3 regions of the Silvimonas soli genome follow, and region 1 is predicted to be linked to each of the others. Evidence: predicted binding sites of a transcription regulator. Region 1 holds the regulator's gene; each other region holds the start of a gene.
The links. The regulator HrcA, encoded in region 1, represses chaperone genes, less so after heat shock. The targets are predictions, from matches to a motif close to ATTAGCACTCGNNNNNNNCGAGTGCTAAT.
Positions count from the first base shown of each region.

Region 1 (5,932 bases):
ACCCAGTTCTTGCGCGCGCGCGGCTTCCAGCAAAGCTTCTTGCATGAAGCCGATTTGCGCTTCAGTCCACGATTCGGGCATTGCAGCAATAGGAAACAAAACCGGGTCAGACATGGCCAAGCAATTCTGCAGCGTGACGGCGCGTGGTTTCAGTGATCTCCACACCGCCGAGCATGCGGGCGATTTCTTCGACGCGGCCGACGTTATCCAGCGAGGCGACGTGGCTAACAATGCCTTCCTTGTTCTTGGCTTTGCTGACCAGATAATGCTGACCGCCGCATGCGGCGACTTGCGGCAGATGGGTAATGCACAGCACCTGATGCTTCTGCCCTAGCCCGGCCAGCATGCGGCCTACGATCTCGGCCACGCGCCCGCCGATGCCTACGTCCACCTCATCGAACACCAGCGTCGGCACGCCCGACAAAGCACTGGTGATGACCTGAATCCCCAAGCTGATTCGCGACAACTCACCGCCGGAAACAATCTTGCCCATGGCACGCGCCGGGGCATCGCCATGTGCAATCAGAAAATCCACATCTTCAAGGCCATGCGCACTGGGGACGGTGGCAGTCAGGGCCACTTCAAAGCGGCTATCAGCCAGCGCCAGTGGTTTCATTTCTGCGGTCACTGCCTTGGCAAACGCCGGGGCATGACGTTGACGCAGGGCGGATAGCTTGGCGGCGCTGGCCTCATAACGGGTTTGCGCCGCTTTGGCAGCTTGTTGCAAGCGCGCCAAGCCTTCGCCGCCACCCAGTTCATCCAGCCGGGCTGACCACTCCGCCAACACTACCGGCAAACGATCTGGCGGCTCAATCCGGTATTTGCGGGCCATGCTCCAGATGGCGTCGAGGCGTGACTCGACCTCAGCCAGACGCGAAGGGTCGAGTTCCAGATGATCTGCATAGCGGCGCAATTCGCTCACGGCCTCAGATAATTGGGCATCCACCCCGGCCAGCAACTCCAACGAGGGGTTGAGCAGTTCGTCATAACCTGCCAGTTCTTGCAGGCGGCGTGTAGCCCCACTCAGCCAGCCCTGGCAGTTTTCATCGTCATCGCTCAGGACTAACAACGCTGCTTGCACGCCATCAATGAGACTGGCGGCATGTTGCAGGCGTTTGTGTTCGCCTTGCAGTTCAACCCACTCGTTGTCGCCCAGCGCCAGTTCGGTCAGATCATTGATCTGCCACTGCAAGCGCTCACGTTCGGCTTCAAAGGCAGCCGCATTACGGCTCGCAGCGTCGAATTCTTCTTGTGCACGTTGCCATTGGCGCCAATCAGCAGTGACTTGGCTAGCCAGATCGCTGGCACCGGCAAAGGCATCGAATACATTGCGTTGAGTTTCTGGCCGCAACAGCAACTGGTGCGCGTGTTGGCCATGAATATCCACCAGCATCTCGCCCAGTGTTTTCAGTTGTGCCAGCGTGGCGGCGGTGCCATTGATAAAGGCTTTGCTTTTGCCTTGGGTATCCAGCGTGCGGCGCAAATTGACGATATCGGCATCGTCACCGGTGAGTTCGGCTTCGGCCAGCCAGTCTTTGGCGATTTTCAGATCGCTGATGTCAAATTCTGCGGCCAGCTCGGCCTTGTCGGTGCCGTGGCGCACCATCCCGACTTCGGCGCGGTCACCCAGCAGCAGGCCCAGCGCATCGATCACAATCGATTTGCCCGCGCCGGTTTCGCCGGTAAATACACTTAACCCGCCAGCGAAATCGAGCGCCAGCCGGTCAACAATCACGAAATTTTTCAGATTCAGAGAGAGCAGCATGGGTTTCGCAGGTCAGAGGAGCTTTTCGCCCCAGTGCAATTTGTCGCGCAGCATGTCGTAGTAGTTGTAACCCACCGGATGCAGGATGCGCAGCGTGTTGCGATGGCGGCGGATGATGACACGATCTTTCTCGCGCAATTCGCAATCGGCCTGATTATCAAAATAAACCCGGGCATCGGAATTACGCGTCAGCAGAAATTCAACTTCACTGGTGTCGTTGATCACAATTGGCCGGTTGGACAACGACTGCGGGCAGATCGGCACCAAGGTAATCGCGGGCAGGCTCGGATGCAGAATCGGGCCGCCAGACGCCAGAGCATACGCGGTAGAACCGGTGGGCGTGGAGACAATCAAGCCGTCGGAACGCTGGCTGTACACAAATTGCCGATCAATGAAGATTTCGAACTCGATCATGGCGCCGGTAGAGCCGCGGCTGAACACCACGTCGTTAAACGCGAGCGCCGTGGTCTGGTCTTTACTGCCTTCGCGCTTGACCACTGTTTCCAGCAAGATGCGCTCTTCGGGCACAAATGCGCCAGCCAGCATGCTGCCGATAGTTTGTTCCATATCCTTGAGCGGGATATCGGTCATGAAGCCCAGGCGGCCCTGGTTCACGCCAATGACCGGGATACGATACGGCGCAACCAACCGCGCCACGCCCAGCATGGTGCCGTCACCGCCCAGCACAATCACCAGGTCGGCCAGTTTGCCGATCGCCAGCCGATCCACCGTGGGGATATCGGTAATGCCATGTTCACTTGCTACTTCAGCTTCGATCAGCACGCGCACGCCCAGTGCCTGCAGCATCACCGACAGCTGACGCAACGGTCCACCCAGCGTAGGGGTGTTAAAGCGGCCGACCAGCACAATGGTTTTAAATAGGCTCTGCATGGCTTGATCCAGACAAATACGGCTGCATTTAACCACAAGGGGGTGGCGCTTGGCACTCTCGCTCCAGTTTGATAGACACGAGGCCAACAGATGATGGCGAGATAATTAACGCCAACCATCAATCCACATTAGAATCGGATCATGCTTAGCGATCGTGCACAAATCCTTCTGAAAACTCTGGTTGAGCGATATATCGCCGACGGCCAACCTGTCGGCTCGCGCGCCTTGTCGCAATATTCGGGTCTCGATATCAGTTCGGCCACCATCCGCAATGTGATGGTCGATCTGGAACAACTTGGTTTTGTAGCCAGCCCGCACACCTCGGCCGGGCGTATTCCCACGTCTTTGGGCTATCGCTTTTTTGTCGATAGTTTGATGGCAGTGCGTCCGCTGGACAAAATCGCCGTGGATGCAGGCAGCCTGCCACTGGATAACCCGCAACGCACTATCGCCGCCGCCTCCAACTTGTTGTCGCAACTCACCCATTTTGCCGGTGTGGTGATGTCGCCGCGTCGCCAGGATGCCGTACTCAAGCATATCGAGTTTCTGCCGCTGTCGGATAAACGTGTGTTGCTGATTCTGGTAACCAGTGATGGCGATGTGCAAAACCGCATCATCCAGACGAAAAATGGCTTCCCGCCTGGCGATCTGATCGAAGCGGCCAATTTTCTGAACGTGCATTGCACTGGCAAAACCTGGCGTGGCCTGCGTTCGTTTGTGGAAAACGAAGTCCGCGCGGTGAAGGGCCAGTTGGCCGAGTTGCTCAATACAGCTGTGTTGTACGGCCAGACTGTGCTGGGTGGCGAAGCCGAAGATCTGGTGATTTCCGGTGAACGCAACTTGCTCGATAGCGACGATCTGGCCGCCAACATGGGTCGTTTACGCCAGCTGTTTGAATTGTTTGAACGCAAGACCGCCCTGCTGCAACTGATGGAACTGGGGAATCGCGCTGAGGGTGTCCAGATATTTATTGGCGGCGAATCGGGTCTGGCGCCACTGGACGAATGCTCCATCATCACGGCGCCCTATCACGCCAACGGCCAGGTGATTGGCACGCTGGGAGTGATTGGTCCGACGCGCATGGCTTATGAACGCATCATCCCGATTGTGGATGTCACTGCTAAATTGTTATCCAGCGCGCTGTCCCAATGAACCCGGAAATTTGCCTGCGCCCCGCCCGTGCGGATGATGCCAGTTGCCTGGCTGCACTTGCCATTCAGGTGTGGCTGCATACTTATGCCACCGACGGCATCCGCCCGGCGCTGGCCGATTATGTGCTGACACAGTTCACGCCACAGCACTTCGAACACTGCATCAACAACACACGCCATCGTGTCATCGTTGCCGAGCAAGGCGAACATCTGCTGGGTTACGCTTTGCTGGACTTTGATTCATACCAGCCGGCGGTGCCGCACACCTCGACAGAACTGCAAAACTTGTATGTATTGCCCCACTTCGCTCGTCAAGGGATAGGCTCTGCCTTGCTCCACGCCTGTGCCAATGCCGCGCAAGACCAGGCCGCTGATGCCACTTACTGGTTATCGGTGAACAGTCAGAACCACAATGCCCTGGCGTTTTATGCAAGTCATCAGTTCGAGCAATATGGCACCTTGTTTTTTGAGCTCGATTCGGTAAGGTACGCCAACCAGATTCTGGCCACTGTCTGAATGGGTGCACGTCATCCGGCAACGCCTCTGGCGGGTATCAGAGTCATCAAGATCAAGTATAAATAACCCACAATACGTACATAACAACCGCATGCGCTGGCGACACCCGCCGCGCGCCAGTCAAACGCAGCACAACCCCATTTCCGGATCGCCCATGTTTTTGAAGTTACGCGCCGCCTTGTTTTCCGCCACCCTGCTGGCTTTTGTTCCCGCAATCAGCCACGCCGACACCGCGTTGTTGCAACGCCCGGAAGTCCAGAGTTATCTCGATAACCTGGCTGCCACTCAGGGTTTCAATCGCGACGACCTGACCGCGCTGTTTCAACAGGTGAATACCAAGCCGAGCATTATTACGGTGCTGGATCGCCCCTCTACTGGCCGCCCGTGGTACCAGTTCAAACAGAACTTCATCAACAACCAGCGCATTCTGGGTGGTGCCCGCTTTATGCGCCGCTATGCCGATACGCTGGATGCGGTGAGCGATAAATACGGTGTGCCTGCGGAAGTCATCACTTCCATTTTGGGTGTCGAAACACTGTATGGCCGCACCACCGGCACCTTCCGCGTGATTGATGCGCTGACCACCATCGCCTTCGATTACCCACGTCGCGCGGATTACTTCAAAGATCAACTCACCCAGTTCATGCTGCTGGCGCGAGAAGAAAACGAAAATCCGCTGACCTTTATGGGTTCCTATGCCGGTGCCATGGGCATGCCGCAATTCATGCCGTCCAGTTTCCGCGAATACGCAGTCGACTGGACTGGCGATCATCATCGAGATATCTGGGGCACACCGGAAGATGCCATTGCCAGCGTCGCCAACTTCCTGGCCGCTCACGGCTGGCAGCGTGATGGCGACACTTATGCCCCGGTGAACGTCAGCGCCGCCGAAGATGATCTGCTGGCAGATAAATTCAACCTGCATTACACCGTGGCCGAGTTGATGCAAAAAGGCGTGCAACCGCTCAGCGAAACCGACACCACCCAGCAAGCGGTGTTGTTCAGCCTGGAGACTGAAGCAGGCAACACCAGCTACTACATGGGCTTCAACAATTTTTACGTGGTAACGCGCTATAACCGCAGCACGTTGTACGCTACCGCTGTTTTGCAACTGGCAAACGCAATCAAGTCGGCCTACGACAACAATCTGGACCTGCAGGACACCTCAGCCAGCGACAGTAATAAAAGCAAAACCAAAGCCAAGTCGACGAAAAAAAATGCGGCTGGCTGGAATTGATTGCTGATCAGCGTAGCCCGGATAAAGCCGCTGGCGAGAATCCGGGGTTGCGATACAACCATTTGAAATAGATGCCTTGACCTCGCCGGCATCGCTCCCCGGATTCCCGCTTCGTTTCATCCGGGCTACAAGGACAGGCTGCGAGGGCAATAAAAAAGGACGGGTTATCCCGTCCTTTTTTATTGCTGGCAAAACCAGAAACCATCGCGCGATTACTTCGCCGCCATCGTCCGCTGGCGACGCGTCTCTGACAGCACGATCCCGCTGGCCACCGAGACATTCAAACTCTCCACCGAGCCGAACATCGGAATCGACACCAGTACATCGCAATGCTCGCGCGTCAGCCGGCGCATGCCATCACCTTCGCTACCC
Region 1 covers NZ_CP106736.1:276,037-281,968, forward strand. The annotation lists gene tadA (tRNA adenosine(34) deaminase TadA) at 1-114, opposite strand, end outside; gene recN (DNA repair protein RecN) at 107-1,765, opposite strand; gene N7220_RS01190 (NAD kinase) at 1,778-2,656, opposite strand; gene hrcA (heat-inducible transcriptional repressor HrcA) at 2,798-3,808, shown strand; gene N7220_RS01200 (GNAT family N-acetyltransferase) at 3,805-4,323, shown strand; gene mltB (lytic murein transglycosylase B) at 4,478-5,560, shown strand; gene rlmB (23S rRNA (guanosine(2251)-2'-O)-methyltransferase RlmB) at 5,773-5,932, opposite strand, start outside.

Region 2 (5,932 bases), 2.1 Mb from region 1:
TTGCAGATGGTAGCGAGGTGGGGGAGTTGGCAGCCATGGTGGACCGCATGGCTGCCTCCATGGCATCGAAAGCCGAAATCCTCCGGCTGAACCGCGCGCTGCGCGTGCTGAGCGGCTGCAGCAAGAATATCGTTCTTGCGCAGAGCGAAGAAGCGCTGCTGGATGAAACCTGCCGCACGATCGTCGAGGCCGGAAATTACCTGATGGCCTGGATCACTTTCCGCGTGCAAGACGACGCGAAATCCGTGCATATAGCGGCCCGCTATGGCGCCAACATCAGCTGGCTTGACGGGGTGCCAATCAGCTGGTCCGATGATCATCAGGGAGGCGGCCCTACCGGCAAGGCCTTGCGCACAGGACAAACCCAGCTTGTCCAGGATATTGCGGCAGAACTGGACCTTGGGCCGTGGCAAGAGAAAATTTATGCGTTGGGGTCACGTTCAGCGGTGGCACTTCCGCTCACAGATGGCGGCATTGAACGATACTGACTTTTCGAACGGTCGTATCGTGAGGCTTCCTCACCGGGCAGGGCAATTCTCAAAAAACGGGGGTTGTCCTGTTTTGTTTTTACATATTTAGTCCCTTTAAAATCTCTTAATTAAATCTACAAGTCTGTGTAGGGGCCACCTCAAAAAGGCCACTTCCCTGCACTCCAAACCCCTCTTTTTCTTTTCCTCGTACTCTTTTGCAGTCTTTTAGTTGTGTCACTAGCTCCAAAAAACTGTACAAAATATTTCAAATATGTCGATGTTTGACCTTATTTCTGCAATTGACGAGTTATCGTGACATACGCAACAAACCAGAGTCAACACAACACGCGGATCATGATCAACCCATTGTTTTTCATGGGAAATCACCATTCAACATCGAAATTCATCTGAAAAGACTAAACCTTGGCAAAGCTAAGCACAACCCCTTGTCATTGGTTACGCACGCTCAAATCAAACCGTTCGTCCAATTTCCTCTTATGAATCATTGAAATAAAAAATTTTTCCTTGAAGGCAAGGTTAAACGCGAAAAACAAGACAATATAATCAGCAAATAAAAACTATTAAATTTAATTAATGTAATCTTATAAAGATAAAAAGCCGACATAAAAAGTCGGAAAATAATAGACGAAAAAAACTGACCTTAATATTAAAAAATAATTGGGTTTGAATTATTAGGCGGGATGCACAGCGACGGAGGAGGATGGTTCAGCAACCAGCTTGTCACATCGGGTTGGTTGCCCTTAGGGGATGACGTCGAGAGGGGCTGCCCAGCAAAATTACGTCCAAAGTTCGGGCCACTGACCAAGCAGACAGCAGGTTTTCCGCCTGTCCACATAACCGGAGGGAAATACTCAGGAAAAACGAGCGGTTTTTTGGCCCTTCATCGCCAGTCTCGAAGACAGGGGGAGCTGGAAGCCCTTGCTGAGCTTCGTTTGACGGAAATACAGCTTTTTGACCGAAATACAAAAACGAATGAACGACGACAACAACGACACACAAAATTAACGCGGTTCCCCTTGAAAAACAGCCTTTGCGTCCCTATTATTGGCACTCGTTAGCCCAGAGTGCTAACGGGCTCGGCCAGTCCGATGGCCCCAGAACATTCAGGCATGTTTTCTCAGGAGAAAGAATGATGAAGATCCGTCCCTTGCATGACCGCGTAGTCATCAAGCGTGTTGAAGCCGAAGAAAAAACCGCATCCGGTATCGTATTGCCAGGCGCCGCTGCTGAAAAGCCGGATCTGGGTGAAGTGGTTGCAATCGGCACTGGCAAAGTGCTGGACAACGGCGAAGTGCGCGCCCTGTCGGTCAAGGTTGGCGATAAGGTTATCCTGGGCAAGTACAGCGGCCAGTCCGTCAAAGTAAACGGCGAAGAACTGCTGGTTGTCCGCGAAGAAGACATCTTCGGTGTGCTCGAAGCGTAATTGCCCCGGCAATTTGTGCAGTCACACTCATTCAAGATTTCAGGAGTAAAGAACAATGGCAGCAAAAGAAGTCAAATTCGGTGATTCCGCCCGTTCGCGCATGGTCGCTGGCGTTAACATCCTGGCCGATGCGGTCAAGGTGACTCTGGGCCCTAAGGGTCGCAACGTTGTGCTGGAACGCAGCTTTGGCGCGCCAACCATCACCAAAGACGGTGTGTCGGTTGCCAAAGAAATCGAACTCAAAGACAAGTTCGAAAACATGGGCGCGCAACTGGTTAAAGAAGTAGCTTCCAAGACTTCCGATATCGCTGGTGACGGTACCACTACCGCCACCGTGCTGGCTCAAGGCATCGTGAACGAAGGCCTGAAGTATGTTGCAGCCGGTTTCAACCCGACTGATCTGAAGCGCGGTATCGACAAGGCTGTGATCGCCCTGGTTGCCGAGCTGAAGAAGATTGCCAAGCCAACCACCACCTCCAAAGAAATCGCCCAAGTCGGTTCGATTTCGGCTAACAGCGATGAAATCGTTGGCGCCAAGATCGCTGAAGCGATGGACAAGGTTGGTAAAGAAGGCGTGATCACCATTGAAGATGGTACTGGCCTGGAAGACGAACTGGACGTAGTTGAAGGCATGCAGTTCGACCGCGGCTATCTGTCCCCGTACTTCATCAACAATCCGGAAAAGCAAATCGCGCTGCTGGATAACCCGTATGTTCTGCTGTTCGACAAGAAGATCAGCAACATCCGTGATCTGCTGCCGGTACTGGAACAAGTCGCCAAGTCGGGCCGTCCGCTGCTGATCATCGCTGAAGATGTCGATGGCGAAGCGCTGGCTACCCTGGTTGTGAACAACATCCGCGGCATTCTGAAGACTGTGGCCGTGAAGGCTCCTGGCTTTGGCGATCGTCGTAAAGCCATGCTGGAAGACATCGCGATCCTGACTGGCGGTACTGTTATCGCTGAAGAAGTTGGCCTGACCCTGGAAAAAGCCACTCTGGCAGAACTGGGCCAAGCCAAGCGCATCGAAGTGGGTAAAGAAAACACCACCATCATCGACGGCGCAGGTCAGGAAGAATCCATCAAGGCACGTGTTGGCCAGATCCGCAGCCAGATCGAAGAAGCGACCAGCGATTACGACCGTGAAAAACTGCAAGAGCGCGTGGCCAAGCTGGCTGGCGGCGTAGCAGTGATCAAGGTTGGCGCTGCGACCGAAGTCGAAATGAAAGAAAAGAAAGCCCGCGTTGAAGATGCCCTGCACGCTACCCGCGCTGCAGTGGAAGAAGGCATTGTGCCAGGCGGCGGCGTTGCGCTGCTGCGTGCTCGTGCCAACCTGGGCGAACTGAAAGGCTCCAACGCTGATCAAGACGCTGGTATCAAGATCGTTCTGAAAGCCATCGAAGCGCCGCTGCGTCAGATCGTTGCCAACGCTGGCGACGAGCCATCTGTAGTTGTGAATCGCGTGGTGGAAGGCACTGGTAACTTCGGTTACAACGCTGCTACCGGCGAATACGGTGATCTGGTTGCCATCGGCGTGCTGGACCCAGCCAAGGTAACTCGTTCGGCTCTGCAACACGCTGCATCGATCGCTGGTCTGCTGTTGACTACCGATGCAATGGTTGCCGAACTGCCGAAGGATGACGCTCCTGCAATGCCAGGCGGCGGCATGGGTGGCATGGGCGGTATGGATTTCTAATCGCCTGAAACTTGATTGGCCTCTGTATGAGGCTGGCCAAAACAAAGAGCCCGGCTTAGCCGGGCTCTTTGTTTTTGTGGGCGCCCGACTTGGGCCACGTATCCCAGGCCAAGCCAAGACGGATGCGTTCGCACCAGCCTGCACTGCCGCGCTTTGCGTTGTCCGGGCCCGTCGAGTGGGGACAGCGGTGCCGACCATGCGTCTGTCATGTTTCCGTGGATTGACGCTACTCAGTAAACTAGTTCAACAATCGCAGTGCACCATCAAATACCACCCGCAACAACCGGTTCTCCCTTGCAAATCAAGGAGTACGTGATGACACTGTTGCCTTCTGCGGCGCTGGCTTTGGTTCTGGTGGGGTTGTCCACCCCATGTACGGCTACCGTGCTGGACTTTGATCAAGTCCCGATTACGCCTGCCATGATCAGTTCACCTTCCCATACCGATTACGACACAACTGATCTATTGATCGACGGCTACAACCTGGAGAGCGATGAATATACCGATCTGGCGTTCGGATCATTCAACGGCACGCCGGTGGCGCCTGCCTGGTCCGGTACCACGGCACTTTATATCGACCCCAATTACCAAATGGACGAGATCTCTCCGCTGTCGAACGCGATTGCCGGTAACGGCAGTGCCCCCTTCGCGCTCGCCAATGTGCGGGTTTATGCGCCCGACGCGCCGGGAGGCACAATCCTCAATATCAATGCATTTGATACCGCCGGTGATAACGTCGGCCTCACCTCGTTCTGGTATGCCAATGTTGTAGTGCCAGCGGTCAGGCCTGGACGATCACCTTGGGTGTTTTTGTCGCTGCCGTACCCGGAAGACGGTGCCAATATTTATGTTTTTGCCAGCACAACGCCGGTTTTCCTGGATCATCTGCAAGTTGAGCCTGTGCCTGAGCCCGGGGTCTGGGCATTGCTGGGCATTGGCATGGCTGCGTTTGCGTGGCGCCAACGGCGGCGCCCCGATCCGGGCCGCCCGCAATTGGCGATGCCCTGAAACGAGCCTGCCCGAACAGGGCACCTACGGGCGCCCTGCTTGAGCCTGGAGCTGCGCATGAGTACTTAACCCGGATGTTTGGCCGTGTAGTCTTGTACCGCCTCGTTCAGGTCCTGATATTGCTCGCAATTGCCACACAAGCCCTGCAATTGCGCCAGTTGCTCACGGGCCTGATCGGGCTGGTTGTTTTGCAGATAAGCTTCGCCCAGATATTCATGCGCACCAAGGTGCTTGGGATTCAGCCGCAGCGCCTCTTTATAGGCAGTAAATGCTTCAGGTAAATGCCCGCTCTTGCGCTGGGCATAGCCGGTGTAGTTCCACCAGTCCGCGTTATCGGGCTCTTTGGCTCTGGCTGTGGCCAGCAACTCAAGGGCCGCATCCCAGGCGTGCGCATCCAGCTGTACTTTGACTTTGGCTGTCATGGCTGCATCCCAGTCCACTCTCCCATGCTGACCGCTACTGCTACCACCGCCCATTCCACCACTGCCGCCACCCCCGCCAGATGCCATGACCAATAGTGAGCACAATAATCCCGCGATCCCGACTGCGTATTTTGCTTTCAATTTCATGCTGGCTCTCCTTTTCCAAAGCAAACTGCAGCAGCTTCAACGATTTACCGGCGACCAAAACTGACCGCGCAGTCGTTCCGTTCGGACCAACCGCAGCTGTTGTCTGGTTAAACGTTTTGGGTTGCCGGTTTATTCCCTGAAATTTTTCATTGCGGCGGGAATAAGCGCGGCGTTCACGCGTTTTAATGGGTATACCTTGTTAAATATCGCCTTGGGGCCACTGCCGATGCTCGACGAGGATTTATCAAAGCTGATACCCGCGCTGCTGCCACGTTTGTGGCGGTTTGCGTTGCGGCTGACCGCTAATCGCCATGATGCGGAGGACCTGGTCCAGCGTGCCTGCGTGCGGGCACTGGAGCGACCACATCAGTTGCAGGACGGCACCTCACCGTTGAGCTGGTTGTTTTCCATCATGTATTCGGTGTGGATCAGCGAAGTGCGCGCCCGCAAGGTCCGCACCGCCAATGCCGCCGACTACCAAGACGAGTTCTTCGATAACCTGCCCGACCCCAAAGCCAGCGATCCGGAAAGCGAATTGCTGCATCGGCAAATCATCGCCGCCGTCAGCGCGCTGCCAGACGCGCAGCGCGTGGTCATGCTGCTGGTTGCCGTAGAAGGCCTGAGTTACCGCGAGGCAGCACAAGCTCTGGATATCCCCATCGGTACCGTGATGAGCCGGTTAGCCCGCGCCCGACTCACTCTGGGCGAGTTGTTTACCATTAGCCGGCCACAACGCCAGTCCAAGGGG
Region 2 covers NZ_CP106736.1:2,652,183-2,658,114, reverse strand. The annotation lists gene N7220_RS12245 (GAF domain-containing protein) at 1-488, shown strand, start outside; gene N7220_RS12240 (co-chaperone GroES) at 1,624-1,914, shown strand; gene groL (chaperonin GroEL) at 1,970-3,607, shown strand; gene N7220_RS12230 (PEP-CTERM sorting domain-containing protein) at 3,923-4,615, shown strand; gene N7220_RS12225 (tetratricopeptide repeat protein) at 4,681-5,184, opposite strand; gene N7220_RS12220 (RNA polymerase sigma factor) at 5,381-5,932, shown strand, end outside.
Region 2: a site for HrcA is predicted at 1,535-1,563, ahead of N7220_RS12240 (co-chaperone GroES). Genes of this name have one in related genera too.

Region 3 (5,932 bases), 1.9 Mb from region 1:
TGCGCGAGCTGACACTTGGGCTGGAAGTAGTGCTGGCCGACGGCCGTATCTGGAACGGCTTGCGCGGCCTGCGCAAAGACAATACTGGTTATGACCTCAAACAGTTGTTCATTGCCTCTGAAGGCACGCTGGGCATCATCACTCGCGCCACCTTCAAGCTGTTCCCGCTACCCACCGCGCAATCCACTGCGCTGGTGCCGGTGGCCGATCCGCAAGGTGCGGTCAACCTGTTACGCGGTTTGCAGCATGAACTGGGCGATCGCATTACCTCGTTCGAGCTGATCTCGCAGCGCTGCTGGGAACTGCTGGCGCAATACTGCCCCGAACTACCCAAGCCATTTGCCGAGCTGCCGCAATGGACGGTGCTGGTAGAGGTTTCCGATGGTGGCGCGGATGAACATTTGCTGGATCGTTTCGCTGAAGCGTTGATCGCCCTGGGTGGCGACGACGCGCTGATTGCGCAAAGCCGCAGCGATGCCGAAGATTTCTGGCAACTGCGGGAGGCCATTCCCGAAGCGCAAAAGCGCAAAGGCGTGAGCATCAAGCAGGATATCGGCGTCCCGACTTCGGCTTTCCCGCAGTTTCTGGTTGAGGCGCAAGCGGCCCTCAAAAGCGAGTTTGCCGAAGCTGACATCATTGCCTTTGGCCACTTGGGCGATGGCAATCTGCACTACAACGTATTCATGCAGGATGTCACCAAGGCGGCTTACGCGCACGAGCCCAGAATTAATGAACTGGTCTACGCGGTGGTACAGCGGCACAATGGCACCATCTCGGCCGAGCACGGCATAGGTCAGCTCAAACGCAACCTGCTGCCGCATTTTCGCAGTGACGTGGAAATGGCGCTGATGCATGACATCAAGCGTGCGCTCGACCCCAACAATTTGATGAATCCCGGCAAGTTGCTCGCGGACTGATCCTTACCGGGATCAACGCGGCGGGCGACTCAATCCAACCCATCCTCTTTGGTGCCCGCATGCTGACGCTCTCCACCGCTTTTGATTCCGGTGCAATTGAAACTATTTCACTGGAAGATCACGCCAATATCCGTTTGAACCTGCGCGCCGATAACGCCTCCGCCTTCAAGCAATGGTTCCACTTCCGCTTGTCTGGCACCGCGTTTCGCGAATGCGTGATGCATATCGAGAACGCCGGGCAATCGGCTTATCCGGGCGGCTGGGATGGCTACGCCGCACGCGCCTCGTATGATGGCATTGAATGGTTCTGCGTACCGACCGAATACGAAAACGGCGTACTGACCATTCGCCACCAGCCGCAACGTGACACGGTTTACTACGCGTACTTCGAGCCGTATTCGTGGGAGCGTCATCTGCAAATGCTCGGCCACGCCCAGATTTCGCCCGATTGCGTGATCCGTGAACTTGGTCAGACTGTCGATGGTCGCCCGCTGGACATGCTGCGCATCGGTACGCCGGAACCGGGCAAGAAAACCATCTGGATCACTGCCCGCCAGCATCCAGGCGAGAGCATGGCCGAATGGTGTGCCGAAGGCGTTATCGGCACCTTGCTCGATACCCAGCACGCCGTGGGCCGGACCTTGCTCAATAAAGCCGTGTTTTACATTGTTCCCAATATGAACCCGGATGGCTCGGTACGCGGCAATCTGCGCACCAACGCGGCTGGCACCAACCTGAATCGTGCGTGGCAAGCCCCGAGCATGGAAACCAGCCCTGAGGTGTTTCTGGTTCGCCAGGCCATGCAGGAAACCGGCGTGGATGCGTTCTTTGACATGCACGGCGACGAAAGCATTCCGCACAACTTTGTGGCTGGCTGTGAAGACAACCCTTCGTTCTCGGCGCATCAACGCGCGCTGCAAGATGCCTTCAAAACCTTGTGGGTGGCGGTCTCACCAGATTTCCAGACCGAGTACGGCTACGGCGACAGCCAGTTTGGCCCGGAGACTCTGACGCTAGCCACCAACTGGGTCGGCGATCATTTTGGTTGTCTGGCGTTTACGCTGGAAATGCCGTTCAAAGACACGGCCAATCACCCAGAGCCTGATGTGGGCTGGAATGGTGAGCGCAGCATGCAGCTGGGCGTATCCATGCTGACCGCGCTGAATGGCGTGATTGATCGCCTGCGTTAAATACTTCCACGCCACTGCGCGACACGCAGCAAATAAAAAAGGCACGCCGTAGCGTGCCTTTTTTGATCAATCCCCGGCAATCAAGCCATGGCTGGTTCAAGCGCGTCTTTCATCTTTTGCAGCGCCTTGGCTTCAATCTGGCGAATCCGCTCTGCCGAAACACCAAATTCGGCGGCCAGTTCATGCAGCGTAGTGCTGCCATCGTCACCGAGCCAGCGCGCTTCGATAATGCGGCGGCTACGTGCGTCCAGCGTACCCAAGGCTTGCTGCAGCCCTTCCGATTGCAGATTGTCGTAGGCGCGGCGTTCGATCTGGCGAACTGGTTCGTTTTCGCTATCAGCCAGCCAGTCGATTGGTGCGTAACCGTCGTCGTCCCCGTCGTCCGCCATCAGGGCCACATCCTGGCCAGTCATGCGGGTTTCCATTTCGAGGACTTCTTCCGGCTTCACGCCCAGGTCTTCGGCAATCACTTGCGCTTGCGCTTGAGTCAACGCGGAAAAACCGGTTTTCTTGGAACGCAGGTTGAAGAACAGCTTGCGCTGGGCTTTGGTGGTGGCAATACGCACCAGACGCCAGTTGCGCAAAATGTACTCATGAATCTCGGCTTTGATCCAGTGCACTGCAAACGAGAACAGGCGCACGCCACGGCTCGGCTCGAACCGCTTCACAGCCTTCATCAGGCCAATATTGCCTTCCTGTACCAGGTCTGCCTGCTGCAAACCGTAACCGGCATAACCACGCGCAATGGAAACCACTACGCGCAGATGGGACATCACCAACTGGCCGGCGGCTTCCAGGTCGTTGTCATTGCGGTAGCGGTTGGCCAGATCAATTTCCTGCTCATGAGTGAGCATGGGCACGGCATTGACTCGCTGAATGTAGCTCTCAATGCTATCGCCACCAGTGATGACCGGCAATGCAACGCTATCTACCATGAATATTCTCCTGTGTTGCTCTGCGTCGTTTCAAACGACGACGCTAGATATTAGCACTCCATCCCTCTGAGTGCTAACGGTGCAAAAAGTTCTTATGAATTCAAGCACAGAAGAATCATTGTTGCACGGCAATATTTTCAATCTACCCGATAGACTAGACCAATCGGTCGCATCAACCGACAGGCGGCAGCGCCAGATTAGCGAAATTGCCGCAGATGGCGACCGACTGCCAGCGAAGCGCCCAACAAGCATAGCAGTGTGGTCACCACCAAGGTCACCACCACCACGCGCCAATCTGCCAGCGCCAGACTGAATTGCTGACCATAGCTGCGTGCCAGCGCTTCAACCGCTGGGTTCAGCCAGGTGCGGGCGCCCCAGACAATCGCGCAAGCCAGCAAGCCGCCCAGTACGCCCTGCATCGCCGCAAAATAAACAAACGGACGGCGGATAAAGGCATCGGTCGCGCCAATCAGCTTGGCCACCTCGATTTCGTCGCGGCGGGTCAGAATCTGCAGCCGGATCGCGTTGCCGGTGATAAGTACCAAAGCGACGGCCAGCAACACCAGAATGATCTGCAACAGGCCTTTACCCACGGCAATCAGCTGCTGCAACCGCCGCGCCCAGGCTGAATCAAGCTGCACCTGATCCACGCCCGAACTGGCGGTGAGTTCTTTTTGCAAAGCTTCTAGCGATTCTGGCGAGGCATCGGTATGCGCGGTAAGGACAAAGGCATCGGGCAACGGATTATCAGTGAGCCCGGCCAGCAAATCGCCACTGCCCACACTGGCTTGCATCTGTTTGAGGGCCTCGTCTTTACCAATAAAGCGCACGCCTGCCAGCCGCGTATCCGCCTGCAAATGTTGCTTGAGTGTGTTGATCTCGTCCGCTGTGACCGAAGTGCGCAAATAGACGGATAACTGCGGTTCCACCGGCAACTTGCCGATGACGCCTTGGGCGCTGGCAATCAGCAGATAAAACCCAAGCGGGAAGGCCGCTGCAATGGCGATCACCAACAGATTGAGCAAGCTGGACAGCGGCGCACGGACAATGCCGCCGAGCGTGCGTTGAAAAGCGATCCAGTTCAGGCGTATCCAGTGTTTCATGCGTGCGCCACCTTATGCGGAGAACTGGCCGTTTTTCAGGCGCAGGATGCGGCGACCATAGTCGGCCATGAGCGTTTCATCGTGGGCGGAAATAACCAGCGTCACGCCCACCTGGTGAAACGACTTGAACAATTCGAGGATGTCGTTGGCGTAATCGCGATCCAGATTGGCGGTGGGTTCATCGGCCAGCAGGATGGAGGGGCGGTGCACCACGGCGCGGGCAATGCACAAGCGTTGCTGCTCGCCACCCGACAGACTCACCGGGTTGAGGGCGTCTTTGCCAGACAGACCAACTTTATCCAGCGCGGCCTGCACACGGCGTTTGGCTTCGCGGTGATCAAAGCCGATGATATCCAGCGGCAGGCGCACGTTTTCAAACACGCTGCGGTCGTAGAGGATTTTGTGATCTTGAAAAATCAGCCCGATATGGCGGCGGGTATACGGCATGGACGCGCGGCGCATGCGCGCCAGGTTCTGGCCGTTCACCAGTACCGCGCCCTGGGTTGGGCGCTCGATACCGGCAATGAGCTTGAGCAAGGTGGATTTACCTGCGCCCGAATGGCCAGCCAGAAAGACGAGTTCGCCATCCTGGATTTCAAAACTGAGTTGTTTGACGGCATCAAAGCCGCCGGGGTATCGCTTGGTGACTTGCTGGAACTGGATCATGCGCCGTCCGTTATCAGGGTAACCATGCCGCGGGGACCGGATACATCAATCGTCAATCAAACAACGCATCAACATAATCCTTCGCCACAAACGGGCGCAGATCGTCGATGGTTTCACCTACACCAATAAAGCGGATCGGCACTGGCCGTTGCTTGGCAATCGCCGCAATCACGCCGCCCTTGGCGGTGCCGTCCAGCTTGGTCAGCACCAGCCCCGTCAGGCCCAGCGCATCGTCAAAGGCTTTGACCTGGCTGACTGCATTCTGGCCGGTATTGGCGTCGATCACCAACATGATTTCATGCGGACCAGTCGGGTCTGCTTTTTGCACCACACGCTTCACCTTTTTGATTTCTTCCATCAGGTTCAGCTGAGTCGGCAGGCGGCCGGCGGTATCGACAATGATCACATCACACTGGCGGGCGCGGGCGGCGTTGACCGCATCGAACGCCACCGCTGCGGCATCGCCGGATGCCTGGGAGATCACCTGCACGCCATTGCGCTCGCCCCAGACCACCAGTTGTTCGCGTGCCGCAGCGCGGAAGGTATCACCGGCCGCCAGCAGCACACTATGGCCCTGGCCCTGGAAGTACTTGGCCAGTTTGCCGATGCTGGTGGTTTTACCGGCGCCGTTAACACCGGCAACCATCAAGATAAAAGGTTTTTGCGGAGTGATAACCAGCGGCTGTTCCAGCGGCTGAATCAGTTCAAGCAACGCTTCTTTCAGCGCCTGGCGCAATTCGGAAGCGTCTTTCAGGCCACGCAGCGACACCCGGTCGCGCACATCTTTCAGCAGCGTATTGGTAGCCTCCACGCCCATATCGGCGGTAAGCAACACGGTTTCCAGTTCTTCATACAACTCTTCATCGATCTGGCCGCCGCCAAACAAGCCAGCCAGATTCTTGCCCAGCGAATCCCGGGTTTTGGCCAGACCGGCCTTCAGCCGCTCTGCCCAAGACATTTTGGGCTTTTCTTGCGGTTGCGGTTGCGGCAGTTCCGGTGCCGGTGCCGGAACAGGCACTTCGACCGCTACAATGGCTTCCGGGGCGATGACAACGTCAACTGGCGCCGTAGCAGGCGGCTCGACGGGCTCAAGCGGCGTGGATACCGGTTCGGCAACAGGT
Region 3 covers NZ_CP106736.1:2,174,939-2,180,870, forward strand. The annotation lists gene N7220_RS09980 (FAD-binding oxidoreductase) at 1-917, shown strand, start outside; gene N7220_RS09985 (M14 family metallopeptidase) at 977-2,107, shown strand; gene rpoH (RNA polymerase sigma factor RpoH) at 2,188-3,042, opposite strand; gene ftsX (permease-like cell division protein FtsX) at 3,240-4,145, opposite strand; gene ftsE (cell division ATP-binding protein FtsE) at 4,158-4,811, opposite strand; gene ftsY (signal recognition particle-docking protein FtsY) at 4,864-5,932, opposite strand, start outside.
Region 3: a site for HrcA is predicted at 3,092-3,120, ahead of rpoH (RNA polymerase sigma factor RpoH). Genes of this name have one in related genera too.